Regions from separate parts of the Methylophilus sp. 'Pure River' genome, predicted to be linked through region 1. Evidence: riboswitches for the same ligand, from Rfam matches in the RefSeq annotation. Region 1 holds a riboswitch; the other holds the start of a gene.
What was found. Region 1 has a riboswitch for thiamine pyrophosphate ahead of ACIDE9_RS02080 (TonB-dependent receptor). Riboswitches for the same ligand answer to the same signal wherever they lie in the genome.
Positions count from the first base shown of each region.

Region 2: it holds a riboswitch for thiamine pyrophosphate, as region 1 does, so the genes downstream of both, thiC (phosphomethylpyrimidine synthase ThiC) here and ACIDE9_RS02080 (TonB-dependent receptor) in region 1, are expected to answer to the same signal.

Region 1 is NZ_JBKOUE010000001.1:389,895-397,940, reverse strand. It holds gene ACIDE9_RS02100 (putative bifunctional diguanylate cyclase/phosphodiesterase) at 1-356, shown strand, start outside; gene ACIDE9_RS02095 (phosphotransferase) at 423-1,295, shown strand; gene pnuC (nicotinamide riboside transporter PnuC) at 1,330-1,941, opposite strand; gene ACIDE9_RS02085 (YkoF family thiamine/hydroxymethylpyrimidine-binding protein) at 1,977-2,237, opposite strand; gene ACIDE9_RS02080 (TonB-dependent receptor) at 2,281-4,371, opposite strand; TPP riboswitch at 4,469-4,572, opposite strand; gene ACIDE9_RS02075 (cupin domain-containing protein) at 4,760-5,035, opposite strand; tRNA gene ACIDE9_RS02070 (tRNA-Ser) at 5,106-5,195, opposite strand; gene def (peptide deformylase) at 5,221-5,754, opposite strand; gene ACIDE9_RS02060 (S-methyl-5'-thioinosine phosphorylase) at 5,787-6,542, opposite strand; gene hpnC (squalene synthase HpnC) at 6,611-7,492, shown strand; gene hpnD (presqualene diphosphate synthase HpnD) at 7,489-8,046, shown strand, end outside.
Region 2 is NZ_JBKOUE010000002.1:83,111-91,156, reverse strand. It holds gene ACIDE9_RS02730 (HD domain-containing phosphohydrolase) at 1-258, opposite strand, end outside; gene ACIDE9_RS02725 (PAS domain S-box protein) at 255-3,959, opposite strand; gene ACIDE9_RS02720 (hypothetical protein) at 4,157-4,567, opposite strand; TPP riboswitch at 4,719-4,831, shown strand; gene thiC (phosphomethylpyrimidine synthase ThiC) at 4,863-6,743, shown strand; gene ACIDE9_RS02710 (hypothetical protein) at 6,910-7,755, shown strand; gene ACIDE9_RS02705 (hypothetical protein) at 7,854-8,046, shown strand, end outside.

The DNA of each region.
Region 1 (8,046 bases):
GCAATATTGAAGAAAAGCTGACGGGATTTCACAATGCCGGTATGCATATTGCCATTGATGATTTTGGCACCGGCTATTCGTCACTGTCATACCTGAAAAAATTCAACGTAGACTATTTGAAAATTGATCGCTCATTCACGGCCAACCTGGCGCTAGATTCCAGCGAACTCGCGATTTGTGAAGCGATTATTGAAATGGCGCATAAACTCAACATTAAAGTCATCGCGGAAGGCATAGAAACGGAAACACAACTGCGTTTACTGAAAGAAATACATTGCGACTTTGGGCAAGGCTATTTATTTGCCAAACCAATGCCAGCAGATGCATTCGAGAAGTTACTGATTGATTTAGGCTAACGGCCTGACGTGTCACGATGAGTAAGATGATTTAAACCGTCTGATGATTTAAAATGACTCGCTTAAATGTTTACCTATCCCCTACTCACTCCCGCCGAACAAGCCAGTTTGCCTACACTGGTTGCCGAGCCTAATCCCATCCAAGCCAAGTTTGAGGATAGCACGCACCAGCTGTTTTATTGCCAAACGACGGATGGCGAAATGGTGCTGAAAGTGTGCAATGAAGCGACCATTAGAAGCTCTCACTTCTGGCTAGGTGCAAACCATTTATTTGCAGCCAACTTCCCTGACAGCCTAGGCGATATCGATCTAACGCATCATTTTTTGCAGAAAAACGGTGCACTGACAGTGCCTGGTTTTGTCGCCGCCAATCCTCAACGATTTGTGCTTACCCGTTTTTTAGCGGGCAAGGACTTAGATGCTGAACTTATTGCTGATGATTGGGTAACACAGTTAGCCGAGCATATTGTAAAACTGCATCAATGCACTTACGCCAGCTGGGGCCAACTGCATGCGCCAAAGCGGCCTGCCATTGAATGGTCCGGCCGCTTGCACGAAACAATTACTTTTCTGGCCAAACAACAAGGCACGCCGATTGATAAAACGTTATTGGCTGAAGTACTAGCGAACGCAGAAAATATCCGCGAAACCGAATTCGTGCCGATGATGCTGGATTTACGTTGGGATCAATTCCGTTTAGGCTCCAATGATTTGGCTTTGATTGATCTGGATGCATTTTTCATCGCACCACGTGCGCTGGATCTAGTGCTGCTTGAATATGTATTAACACCCACGCAATTGGCTTTATTCAAACAGCACTATATTCAAACACACAACTGGCCCGAGCATGGAGCATACAAATCCTGCTATCAGTTGCTGTTGTTTTTGATGAATATATTAGGTGAGACTGATTTGGCAAAATGGATGCAGCAAATATAAACGCTGCATTCCGCTCACCATCATGTTGAGTTGTTTAAGCTTTTTGTTGCCGGTAAAGCTTCACCCAGCTGATAAAGCCGACAATCGCCAGAATCGTATTCAGCACAAATAAAGCCGCCGTAGCGTAATAGCCTGTTTGCACATACAAAAGCGTGGCAGCCCCATCGATCACCGCCCAATATAGCCAGTTTTCCAATACCTTCCTGGCGATCAGCCAGGTGTTCATGACAGAAAAGACCGTGGTATAGGCGTCTAATACCGGGCTTTGCGATTGTCCGGTTTTTTGCAAATAGGCACTGACCATCGCACTCACAGCAACCCCTACTGCAACAAATGTCATATGCCAAGGCCAAGGCCAACGGCTAATCTGCAATGTATCGGCTTGCTTGTCATGTTGATGCCAAGCCCAAAAACCGTAAAACGCCATCCCCATATAATAAAAATTCAAGAGCGCCTGCATGGGTAGCTGATCATTCCAAAACAGGATGGTATACACCAGCGTGCTAAAAAATGCGAACAACCAGCACCATTGAGACTCTTTGGCGGCTAACAGAATATAAGCGACACCCATCAAAGCTGCGGCGATTTCCCATAACGACATTTGCTGAAATGCTGACAGGATAGGCTGAAAATTATCTTGATTCATGGTCGATAAGCACGAAATAAGTGAAGGAAAAAATCTTATACATCGACAACATCGGCCCTGTCTGTACCAATAAACTTCATCACAAATACGCTGTGCGGCAGCGCATTAAACACCGCCTCCATTTCAGCATCCAGGCAATCCATCACGTCGCGATACTCGCCAAATACTTGGGTCGCCAGGCTATTGCGCTTGACGACCAGATTTTGATTGGCTTCGAGCTTATTGATGAACTCAAGAATGGGCTCTACATAGCCTTCGGTTAAAGGGTACAAACTAATATCGACTGAAATACGCATTTAGCGCTCCTTTCATCAGGCGAGCTCTTGCTCTGGCAACATTTTAGTAATCATAACTGACGGTAATTCCGGCTACGCGTGGTTGACCGTATTGAATATATTTTTCATTAACCGTGTAGTTATTCGCTGGGTTGTTAGGAAAGTAAAATCCTCGAGTAGCATACTCTTTGTCAAATAAATTCCGTACCCAACCGCTGACCTTCCAATGTTTGTCATGCTTATAATCGAGACTTGCATTCACAAGCGCATAAGCATTAGATTTGGCATTATGACTGTCTGAAAAATAAAACTCATCTTTACCTTCTACATTCGCGCGCAACGTCAAGTTTTCATTCGCATAGAACTCAGAACCCAAGTTAAATGTGTATCTGGGAGCGTTGGATACTTGGCGACCATCGAAACTCACTCCGTTTGCGATATGGTTTCTAAACTTGGCATCCAGTAGACCCAATGATCCCAGGATGCGCAATTTGTCAGTTGCAAACCAATCGAAACTCGCTTCCAAGCCTTGATGAGTCGCATTTGAAGCATTGTTAATATATTCTAGGAATGGGCCACTACCAAGAGCCTTGGAAGACTTGATCTGGGCATCATTTCGCTCTGTGCGAAACACAGATAATGTTGTAATCAACGTTTTGTTAAACCAACTGGATTTAATACCCGTCTCGAGACTGATGTTGTATTCCTGCTTGATATTGCGTTGCTCACTGTTCAGTCGGCCATCATTATTAACACCACCAGCTTTAAAGCCACGCGACAATGTTGTGTAAAGCAAATGGTCTTGATTGGCTTGATAGTTCAATCCAATTTTCCCACCGAATAGATTTTCAGCAACAGAAGTGTTATCGATATTCACTAGGTTATAGGCATCATCGTAACCTGTTGCATCAGATAAAGTGGCCTTGAAATGCTCAAGACGCAGACCATTAGTTAACGTTAATTTTTCAGTCAAATAAGTATCTAGTTGACCATATAGCGCAGTATTGTTGGTTTCATAATGGCCGCCGGAGTTGGGGTCAGCATAATAATTGGAATTGATTTGAAAGTTTTCTTTTTGGTTATAATGAAATAAACCGACTGTCCAATCTGTGGTCCCGCCAAAGATTCGACCTGGTTTATCAGAGAGCGCACGAACATCAAAAGAGTAGTTCTCACGTTTTCGGTTAAAACTCTCAAAATAATCCGGCGGTACAGCGGTCCAATCTGCATCGTAGCTGTATAGTACGTCTGAATGCAGGTAATTGACTTGTGATTGAATAATCACTGCATCAGACGCTTGCCAATTAGCTTTTAACGCTAGCGCATTCGTTTCTTGGTTATCAGAACCTGGCTGATTCGATCTTGTTTTGCCGCTATTATCCAATGTAAAAGCATCATAGCCATTGTGAATATTCAAATGTAGATAGGTCAAATCTACAGTTAAATTTTCTGTAGCAAGCCATTTTAACTTGCCACGTAAAGTCAGCTCGTTTTGGTCTTGAGTATCATTCCGGCCTAAATATGCATTTTTAACATACCCATCTGATTTGTGGTTGTAAACAGCAAGTCGTCCCAGCAAGGTATCATCTTTTATAGTGCCGCCAACAGCAAAACCAACATTTTGCGTATCATAGTTACCTGCGGCAGACTCAAAGTGCATCTTAAAGTCTTTGGTGGGCTCTTTACTACGCAAATTAATAGTGCCTGCTAAGCCATTGTTACCAAACTTGGTTCCCTGTGGACCACGTAAAATCTCTACCGAGTCAATATCAAACAGCGTTGCGGCACCGCCAATACGACTAAAGTCTATTCCATCGATAATGAGGCCAACTGAAGGATTTATTGGAGATGAATACTGACTGTCTTCACCCATGCCGCGTATTTGAAAAAACTGCCCCCGAGAAGCACCACTGGCAAAACTAACGTTAGGTGCCAAGTTAAGCACTTCTTCCAAGTGTTGCGCACCACGTGCTTCGATGGTGTCTTTGTCAATTTCAGTCAAACTGACAGCGGTTTTTTGTGCTGTTTTTGGTCGATAGTCAGCACTGACAACAACTTCAGAGAGCTCGACTGTTTTGTTTTCTTCTTCTGCGCCAAGCGCAGGCATGGCCAGTAACAGCCCGATGAGGGGTAATGGCTTTGTAATCGGTTTCAAGGTAATCCTTTCTATAAGAAACATAAAAAGGACAGGGTGAGAGTGACAATGACGTGAGTAGGTGTGTTGATGAAACAACAAACCAAAAACATTTGCGTTGTAGAGGCTCTGCCTGTCCCTACGCCAGCATTATCTGGGTCAGGTTCATTGGGTTTCTCACTTGCGCGAGATCTCAGGCGGTAGCCACCCCAAGGCGTTTTGATTTTTCAATCAGGGTGAGATTGTATTTTAATATCAACAACTTGGCTAGAGAGCGATGTTGAATGATGTTTGAATTTAAAGCACAATTTGCAAAGTTTAATGATTCCAGCTTTAAATCCCAGTGTTCTAAAAACAAAAAACCCTGCATTGCAGGGTTTTTTATTGAATACTGGCTACAACAAATCAATTAGAAATGTTTGTAGTGTTTTTTCAATTGTTTAACCACTTCCCACTGGGATTTCAGGCCTTTTGGAAACTCAACATAGTCACCAGCCTTGATCGTTACAGTGTCGCCACCTTGTGGAGTCACTTTGAATTCGCCTTCTAACACGTAGGCTTTTTCAGTTGCTGTGAAATCCAAAGGGAATTTTGAAGGTGCGCAATCCCATGTGTTCCAGCTTTTTACGCCCAGTTCTTTCAACTTCTCTTCTGATGGGTTATGGTCGATGATGATTTGAGTCATGACGATTCCTTAAATTGTGTAATTAAAACCTGCAAATAGAAATGCCGCAAAAACTGCGGCATGACGTGTTTGGCGGAAGAGGTGAGATTCGAACTCACGGAGGGCGTGAACCCTCGACAGTTTTCAAGACTGTAGCATTAAACCGCTCTGCCACTCTTCCGGAAAGACGGCATTATAACAAACAATCAGTCATCTGGAAGTGTTATTCCAGGAAAAAGTACATCATTAAAGCCAAATTTTGTCAGATCACGGATGCGCATGGGGTAAAGTATGCCAAATAAGTGGTCGCATTCATGCTGAACCACGCGCGCGTGAAAGCCGCTCACGGTGCGATCAATGACCTGCCCTTGCGGATCAAACCCACGGTAATGCAGTTGCTGGTAGCGTGGGACCAGACCGCGCATGCCGGGCACAGACAAGCAGCCTTCCCAGCCATCCTCTTCGGCCTGGTCAACCGGGGTTAATTCAGGGTTAATTAAAATCGTAAATGGCACTTCTTCAGCATCGGGGTAACGCGGATTGGCACCCACACCAAACATCACCACCTGCAAACTGACGCCAATTTGCGGCGCCGCAATGCCTGCACCATTCATATGCGTCATGGTGTCGTGCATATCCTGGATCAGCGTATGCAAGGCCGGCGTATCAAATGCAGTCACTTTATCTGCCACGCGATTCAGCAGTGGCTCGCCCATTCTAAGTACAGGTTTTACCGCCATTGGCGTTACTCCTCCGGGATGCCTGGGTGGACTTAGGCCACCGAACAATCGTTATCGGACAAATATTGTGCAATCACGGTGCGCACTTTATCCATGGTTTGCTGCAACAAAGGCATGACTTGCTCAAACTGGATAGATTGACGGCTATCGCCACGCCCAGCCGCAAAATTGGCCACCGGGCAGATGGCTGCATAAGCCACGCCTAGTTCACGGGCCAATGCCGCCTCCGGCATCCCCGTCATACCAACCACTGTTGCCCCATCGCGCTCATAACGGTCGATTTCTGCTGCAGTTTCCAGCCGAGGGCCCTGCACACAAGCGTAGACTCCGCCATCAACCAGGCGGTAGCCCACATCACTGGCGGCCTTAATGCAACGATCACGCATGGCCTGTGAATACGGCAAGGTAAAGTCGATATGGCGCACCGGAAGCTCAATGCCATCATGGTAGGTATTGCTGCGGCCATAGGTGTAATCCAGAATCTGGTTGGGCAGCACAATATCGCCGGGAATCAAGTGATCACCGATCCCACCGACGGTAGCCACGGCCAGCAAATCACAGACCCCGACAGAATGCAGCGCCCAGATATTCGCTCGGTAATTCACGGCATGCGGAGGAATCGTATGGCCGCCGCCATGACGTGCCAAAAACACTACTTCTTTGCCATTAATCTCACCAAATACCAATGGCTGGGAAGGCTCCCCGTACGGCGTACGCACAATCAGGCGTTTAGAAATATTCAAATTCGCCAGCTCAGTGAGTCCGGTGCCGCCAATAATTCCTAACATAAGTTCTCTTTATGACTCGTTAATATGCAAGGCATAAGCGTATCACGGATTTATGGCATACTTAAGCCATGCAAGCCTTTTCCAAGCCAGTCCAGCCGCCATCCGGGGCACAACCCAGTTTGTCGCTGGCACAGACCCATTACGAAAACTTCCCGGTTGCCTCTCTGCTGTTACCCGCGCATTTACGCCATGCCGTCACCGTCATTTACCAGTTTGCACGCGAGGCAGACGATATTGCCGACGAAGGTCACGCCAGCGAGGCCGAGCGCTTGCAGGCATTGCAAGTCTATGAAGACGAGTTACAGCTGATCCAGGCCTATATCCAGCCATCGCTGCCATTGTTTATGGCCTTGCAGCAAGTGGTCAGGGCACACAAACTGGATGTGCAGCTATTATTGGACCTGATTGATGCCTTTAAACAGGACGTGGTTAAAACCCGCTATGCCAATATTGACGAGGTGCTGGACTACTGCCGCCGCTCGGCCAACCCGGTCGGCCGCCTCATGCTACAACTCTATGGTAGCGACACGCCGCAACACCGTTTGTGGTCCGACCAGATATGCAGTGCCTTGCAACTGATTAATTTTTACCAGGACATTGCCATAGATCTGCAAAAGCACGGTCAAACCGGACGGGTTTATCTGTGCCAGGACGAAATGCAAGCTGCGGGCATCAGTGAGCAGGATTTGCGTCAACAACGCCTGGATGCCACCTGGGAAGTATTCTTTTTACACAACGTGATGCGTGCAGAAGACTTGCTACTGGCCGGGAAACCACTGGGTCGTGCCCTGCCTGGCCGTATCGGTTTTGAATTGCGCATGATGATTGCAGGTGGCGAACGTATCCTACATAAATTAAAATCCTGCCGTGGCGATATTTACCACCATCGACCGACCTTGAAAGCCTATGACTGGCTGCTGATTTTGCTGAAAGCCCTGTTTAAACAATGACACCGCAACAATATTGCCAACAAAAAACCCGTGAAAGTGGCTCCAGCTTCACGCTGAGTTTTATGTTTTTGCCTAAAGATAAACGCGATGCCATGACCGCGCTGTATGCGTTTTGCCGCGAAGTGGATGATGTGGTGGACGAGTGCACGGACTACCAGATCGCCCAGACCAAGCTGGCCTGGTGGAAGCAGGAAATTCACAGATTATTTCATGAAACTCCGCAACACCCTGTGACACAGGCCTTGCACCCGGTGGTCAAGACCTTTGGCTTGCAAGAAGCGCATTTCGTTGAAATCATCGACGGCATGCAAATGGACACACAATACAACCGCTATGCCGACTTTGAGCAACTGGCTTTGTATTGTTACCGCGTTGCCAGCGTGGTGGGACTGCTGTCGGCACAGATTTTTGGTTACAAAGACCAGGCAACGCTGGAATATGCACATGACCTGGGCATGGCATTTCAGCTCACCAATATCATTCGCGATGTTGGCGAAGACGCACGCCGCGGCCGCATTTATATTCCGCTCGATGAGCTGGAGCGTGCCGGGGTG
Region 2 (8,046 bases), on a different contig from region 1:
AAAAATCACCGGGATGGTGTTTGTTTCGGGGTCGCTCTTTAACTGTCGGCAAACCTCAAAACCAGTCATACCTGGCATCATCACATCCAGTAAAATCAGGCCGGGTCTTTCTTTTTTGACCAACTCCAATGCGTCCATGCCGTTTTTGGCAAAACTTAAACGGTAATTGTCCTGCAGCACCTGTTTCAATACTTTAAGGTTGAGTGGCTCATCGTCAACAACCAAGATTTTTGCTTGTTGCGCGGTGTTATCCATCATGAGGAGGCCTCCTGGCTCTCGATTTCCAGTAGCTGGTCAATATGCACGGTCGCTTGCTCAAAGTCAAAGTCATTCAATAGTTGTGCAATGGTGTTCAATGCATTGCGCCAGGCAGCCGGGGCATGTTGGACAAGTTTACTGACGAGTGCATCATCCAGCTCGTTCATGACAACCAGCGTACGTAGCGCTTGCAGCCAATCGAGCAATTGTACGGTTGGCAATTGAGTCTCGTCTATGGCTGGAATCACTGCTTGCTGCGATAGCAAAGGCGTGATGGATGCATGTAGCGATTGCACGTCAATTTGCAACTGTGCCACCAGTGCTGAGCAGGTATGCCATTGATCATCGCCGGTTTGTTCCAGGGCGTGGTAACTGTCCTGGATATTCAATAGCGCCAGATTGGCACTCACGCCTTTGTTGGCATGGGCAATTTGTTTCACCGTAGCGTGATCTTGTGCAGCGATCGCCTGTTTGAGTGTGGTGATATGTTTGCGGGATTCTTGTACGTAAACATTTACCTCATGCAGGTAGGTTTGCTGGTCTCCCCATAACTGGATGCCTTTTTTCAGGTCAAAATGGGTCGTTGCAGGTATGGATGGGCTAGTGTCGGTGCTGATTACGACCGCTTCCAGCTGCAACACGCGCTGAATTTCTGCCAGTAATAATGGCAGCTCAATGGGTTTGGACGCAAAGCCATCCATGCCGGCTTCTGCAGCGGCCAGCCGATCTTGCTCAAGCACGCTAGCGGTTAATGCAATAATCGGTGTTCTGGCCCTACCGGATTGCTGCTCTAATGCGCGGATATGCAGGCTGGCGCTGAGGCCATCCATGACAGGCATTTGTACATCCATCAAAATCACGTCGTAGGATTGTGCTTGCCAGGCATCGACTACCTCTTGGCCATTGCTGGCCAGGGTGAGTTGGTGACCTTGTTTTTCGAGCACAATGTTGAGCAACCTGCGGTTTTGTTCAATATCATCTGCGGCCAGGATTTTCAGTGCCGGTAAGCTGAATACCGAAACATTGTTTTGCACTGTATTTTCCGGTGCGTTGCCTTCTGTGAGTGGCAAAATCACTGAGAAGCAACTGCCGTGACCAATTTTGCTGCTGGCGGTAATGCGGCCTCCCATTAACTCTACCAACTGTTTGCTAATCGTGGTGCCCAGGCCTGTGCCGCCAAAGCGTCGGCTCATCGAAGCGTCCGCTTGGGTAAATGGTTCAAAAATCACATCCAGCCGGTCTTCATCAATACCAATGCCGGTATCAATGATGTCAAACTGCACTTCACCTTGCGGTGTCAGGTGCACATTGAGTTCAACATGGCCGGTCTCGGTGAATTTGATGGCATTGCCCAGCAGGTTGGTCAGCACCTGGCGAATGCGGTGTTCGGCGCCGATATAGTAGCCAGCTGTTTCGGGGGCTAAGTTCAGCTTCAGGTCCAGCTGCTTTTTACGTGCCTGCAACCAGAGTGAGGAAATCAGGCTATCGACCATTTCGCGCATGGAGAAATCCAGCATTTCCAGTTCCAACATGCCTTTTTCCAGCTTGGCGCTATCCAGGATGTCATTGAGCAAGTGCAGCAAAGACTTGGCTGACTGGCTGATGGTTGATAAATAGTTGCGCTGTTCCGGTTGCATGGGGGTATCCAACAACAATTCGCTAAAGCCGATAATAGAGTTCATCGGTGTGCGAATCTCATGGCTCATATTGGCAAGAAATGTACTTTTGGCGTTGGCTGCTTGCTCGGCGGTTTCTTTTGCCTGCCGCATTTCTTGTTCCATTTGCTTGCGCTCGCTGATGTCCATCATAAACATCAACACTTTAACGACCTTGCCGTCTACATCACGCACCGGGCTGTAAGAGGCATTGATCCAGATTTGCTTACCTGCTTTGCCGTAACGCAAAAACTCGCCATGCACGAACTCACCCCGGCGCAAGGACGACCATTTCTTCTGGTAGGTATCCGTCTGGGCAAAGCCGGGCGGGCAGAAAATAGAATGATGGCGGCCTTCGATGTCTTCCGCCTGGTAGCCCAGCAGGCCAAGAAAGTTCTGGTTGGCTGTAATGACAAAGCCATCAATGGTAAATTCGGCCACGCTGGTGGAGTAATTGATCGCGTTGACGATGCCTTCAAATTCGGCGTTTTTCTGCTTGGACTCGGTGATGTCCAGCAAGACGCCATCCATGGCATATGGCATGCCGTCTTTATTCAGCAGCGGTGAAGCGAATGCTGATACCCATTTTTCATTACCGTTGCGATCCGTGATCCTGAACTCCACTTCAAAGCTTTCAAGCTTGGCAATGGCTTTTGCTGCAATCGGGCGCACACGTGCGATATCGTCATGATGCATCAAGGGCGAAAAGCGTAATTGCCCGCTGAGAAAGTCCTGGGCAGGCCAGCCTGTCATCTGTAGCACGGCATCGCTGATCAGTTGTATGCTCCAGTCGCCCGCCAGGCTGACGCGGAAAGTCACGCCGGGAATGTTGTTCATCATGGACCGAATCTGCTGGTCTTTTTCGCGCACCGCCTCTTCAATCGCTTTGCGGTGGCTGAGGTCGGTGATGAAGCCCACATATAAGGTTTCATTGGCAAGCTTGACTTCACCAATCGCCAGCCGAATCGGAAAGGTTGAGCCATCTTTGCGCATGGCATCGAGGTCACGACCTTCACCGATGATTTTTGCATCGCCTGTTGCCTGGTAATTTTTCAGGTAATAGAGGTGGTTGGAGCTGTCAGGCTCTGGCATTAATAGCGAAATGTTTTTGCCCTTCATTTCCGCTTTTTTCCAGCCAAACAATTTTTCGACTGCATCATTGCAGGCAATCATTTCACCGGTGGTATTGATGGTGACGATACCATCTACCGCCGTATCCAGAATGGTCGATAAGCGGGTTTCACTGGCCTGGATGGTGGCCAGCATTTGCCGGTAACGTATCAGAGCGTTGATCGCTGTGGCGATAATGCCGATGAGGATAGTGACCAGCGTAATGCCCAGCGCCATGGTGATGGATTGATTGTCATCCGGGTTGAAGCCCGGTTTGGCTTCGCCCAGAAAGCGCGCAGAGGCCATGCCGGTATAGTGCATGGCGGTGATGGCGCTGCCCATAAGCATACCGCCCAGGATGATGCTCACTTTGGGCGGGATTTTGCCTTTCTGGTTTAAAAAGATGCCTGTCCATAGTGACAGTGTGGATAAGGCCACGGCGACCACCACTGAAACCAATACCCATACCAGGTCAAACTTGAGCACGGGCTCCATACGCATGGCGAGCATGCCGATGTAATGCATGGCACCAATGCCTGCGCCGACGGCAAATCCGCCTTTGATCAGCTTGCGGTAATCAATCTGGTTTTCAGACATCAAGCTTAGTGCATAGTGTGACGCCAGGATGCCGGGCATCATGGAGACAAGGGTGGCATCCGGATAGTAAGAAACCGGCGTGCAGATTTGATAGGCCAACATGCCGATAAAGTGCATGGCCCAGATGCCGGCACCTAATGATACTGAGCTGGCAATGATCGAAAACCGGCGTGAAACGACTGACGTCTGCTTCTGTGACAGGCGCGTCAATTGCAGGGCGAGTATAGAGGAGCCAATGGCGACCAGCGCAGACAGGACCACCAGCCAATCATCATAGCTGCCATAGAGCAGTGCTGTCGGAGTGCCTGCCCTGAAAAAGAAAATACCGTACCAATCCATGCTTGATTTGCCTTGTGAGTCCCTGTTTGACTACTTCCCACGTATAGTCTAGCGGGTACAGGTTTGCAGTGAATGGCGGAATACTTGCAGGTTCGGTGCTTAGTTTTTTAAATTACTGCTCGTTTTGATTGATATTGCGATCAGCCTGATTGAAAAACCCTGCCGAAGCAGGGTTTCAGGGTGGGATGTGACAGGCCTTATTGTGCACACAAGGCATGACAAATCAGCTGGTAGCAAATCGTCATAAAGCCAACCGTGGTGATGACAAAGCTGATCGCAGAGAATACTTTCCACTTGGTTTTGCTCCAGAAATCCGGGTCAAACGCCGCAATCACAAATACGGTCGGGTTGGTAAAGCCACCAATCGCCACGCAGACACAGGCAAAATAATGTAATTCAACGCCTGCCGCTTTGGCCGCCCCAAAAAAACCCAGGTTAAACAAGGCCATCAAGGCGTAGTCTACGTGGGCGCGTATCATGGTTTTGTAATCGACCAGAAAATCGCCATCTATGCCTTTGATGGGAAACCAGCGCGCGAATGTCATCAACCATGCTGACAAAATTAAAGCGGTAGTACAGGCCACGGCCCCTATGAGTAAAGCTTCCATTATGATCTCTCCTGAGTTCCTGATTGAAATAAATCCCGTATGTTTTTGTAGTCGGGTGCTGTGATTGTAGACAGGTCTGTCTATTTGTCAATGGCAGGCAGTTGCAAAACTTTGTTTTGCTTGCGTTATCAAGCGTTTTCACGCACAATCCGTCCGTTGCTAGGGGTCTGTACATCCTTGATTTATTCCAGGTTTTGCAGTGAGAGTTACCCTTCGAACCTGATGTGGTTAATACCACCGTAGGGAATGCAAACCTTCACATGCATCCTTACGTCTTTTTCTTTTAAGGATGCCAATGAACGCTATTGATAAAAATATCAAGTTCGTCAACGCTGATGCCAAAGTTGACGAAGCTGCTACCAAACCATTTGCCAAATCGCGCAAAATCTACGTTGAAGGTTCCCGCCCTGATATTCAGGTGCCATTCCGTGAAATTTCATTGAGTGATACACCGTCCAGTTTTGGCGGCGACACCAATCCACCCGTCGTGGTCTACGACACTTCAGGCCCTTACACTGACCCGACGGTCGAGATTGATATCCGTAATGGTTTGCCAGCACTGCGTGCGTCATGGATCATGGAGCGTGGCGATGTGGAGCAACTGGATGGCCCGACCTCAGAGTTCGGTCACCAACGCCTGGTCGACCCGCAACTGGCTGAAATGCGTTTTAACCTGCATCGCAAACCGTTGCGGGCAAAGGCTGGCCAGAATGTCAGCCAGATGCACTACGCACGCAAAGGCATCATCACGCCTGAGATGGAGTTTATCGCTATCCGCGAAAACCAGCGCCGTGAAAACATGAGCGAATTGCTGCAAACACAGCATCCTGGCCAGAATTATGGCGCCAGCATTCCAGCCGTGATTACGCCAGAATTCGTACGTGACGAAGTGGCACGTGGCCGCGCCATTATCCCGGCCAACATCAATCACCCTGAAATCGAGCCGATGATTATTGGCCGTAATTTCCTGGTCAAGATTAACGCCAACATCGGTAACTCTGCGCTGGGCTCTTCCATTAGCGAAGAAGTTGAGAAAATGGTGTGGGGCACGCGTTGGGGCGGCGATACTGTGATGGATTTATCCACCGGCAAAAACATCCACGAAACACGTGAGTGGATTATCCGTAACTCACCTGTGCCTATCGGTACCGTGCCTATTTACCAGGCGCTGGAAAAAGTAAACGGCAAGGCTGAGGACCTTACCTGGGAAATTTTCCGCGATACATTGATTGAGCAAGCAGAGCAAGGTGTGGACTACTTCACCATCCACGCCGGTGTGCGTTTAGCGTATATCCCGATGACCGCAAAACGTATGACTGGTATCGTGTCGCGCGGCGGCTCCATCATGGCGAAATGGTGTCTGGCACATCACAAAGAGTCCTTCCTCTACACGCATTTCGAAGAAATCTGCGAAATCATGAAGCAGTATGACGTGTCCTTCTCGCTGGGTGATGGCTTGCGTCCTGGTTCTATCTACGATGCTAACGACGAAGCACAGTTTGCTGAACTGAAAACACTGGGTGAACTGACCCAAATCGCCTGGAAGCACGACGTACAGTGCATGATCGAAGGCCCAGGTCACGTGCCTATGCACCTCATTAAAGAGAACATGGACCTGCAACTGGAGCACTGTGGTGAAGCCCCGTTCTACACCCTGGGCCCATTGACTACGGACATTGCACCTGGCTATGACCATATCACTTCCGGCATCGGCGCCGCCATGATCGGCTGGTACGGCTGTGCCATGCTGTGTTACGTTACCCCGAAAGAACACTTAGGCTTGCCTGATAAAGAAGACGTACGTGTAGGCATCATCACTTACAAGATCGCAGCGCATGCCGCTGACTTGGCCAAAGGTCACCCTGGTGCGCAGATCCGTGATAATGCCTTGTCTAAAGCCCGTTTCGAATTCCGCTGGGAAGACCAGTTCAACCTCGGCCTGGACCCGGAAAAAGCCAAGGAATTCCACGACGAAACCTTGCCACAAGAGGGCGCTAAACAAGCGCATTTCTGCTCCATGTGCGGCCCGCATTTCTGCTCGATGAAGATCACACAAGACGTACGTGATTATGCGGATAAGCTGGGGGTTGATGAACAAGCCGCCCTGCAAAAAGGCATGCAGGAAAAAGCGATTGAATTCGTGAAAAAAGGGAGTGAAGTTTATCAGAAGGTGTAAGCAATCTGATGAACGCTTAAAAGCCAGCAGCGATGCTGGCTTTTTTATTATGTGTGGCGTGCAACAGACAGCCTGCTGCTCGACGCTGCTTGCAAACACTGCCAGAAGTAGCCGCCGTCGTCACAACAGTGTTAAGGTATGTCTGTCTGTGTAAAAGGGGTGCGCCATGGCATTGTTGGACGATGTATTAAAGGAGCTGCCTGCCTATTTGGGCAAGTTCACCCACCTGCTGTCGCAACCGGCGCAGTTGGTGCATGATCATCTGCAGGCTGAAGATAGTCGTGCCAAACTGGAGCAGTCCATCGCATTTTTATTACTGTCTTTCACCATTGCGCTGGTGCTGGCCGTGGTGTTTCCTGAAATGACTAACCCGGTGCAACTGGCGAGTGATGATGCAGGCATGGCTGCCCATGCATTTGCCGCCATACGGTTGTTGTTTGAGTTGTTGGGCTTGTCGGCACTGGCTTACCTGGCGGCCAAAGTGGCAGGCGTCAAAAGCGGATTTCAGCGCTTTTTTGGCCTGATATGCACGGCTTGTGGCGTCATGCTGGTGATACAGGTGTTTGCCGCTTCGCTCACCAATATCAGCCTGGCTGACCCGGTCACAGCAAAAGCATGGAGACAGTTGGAAAAAGGCATGGCGACGCTCAAACCGCTGATTGAGCAAAACGTGCTTTGCGCAACTGATGCCAGCAGTGGTGAAGTGCGGCCAAACGCAGCCTTGGGCGCACAGTTGCAAACACAATTGACAGCCTTGCAGGCGATTTACATGCAGGCAACCGACAGGCCATTATTTAAGTTGGCCGCAGGCCTGCAGTTACTGGCAGGGCTGATTCTGCTGATCTGGTCAGCCCGGTTATGGGCGATGTATCTCAAAGGCCATGCACTCAGTACTGGCAAGCTGATATTGGCGACGGTATTGCTGGTTGTATTCACCGGTGCGGGCACGCTGGTGTACGAACTGGTGAATGCGGGGCGTACCATGATGGACTTGTATCGACATTGCGGCTAAATTATTTGGCGGGTATTTTCGGCGCTTATTCTCTGATTCTGTCATAGCAACCCGCGTTATAGTCCACCATCTACTCAAGCGGCTAAAGGGCATCCATCATGGCGGACAACCTGCAAAGCAGTATCGTACGAGATTTTCGGCAAACACTGTTGTGGCCGATACAGTTGATGACCGATCACAGTGCGGGCGCCGTGCATCGTCCCTGGCAGCTACTCAAAGCCGCGCCTGATTCGCCCTGGGTCGAGATACAAGACGAGTTTTTGCAGGATTCCCCGCATCTGAGTGAAACCA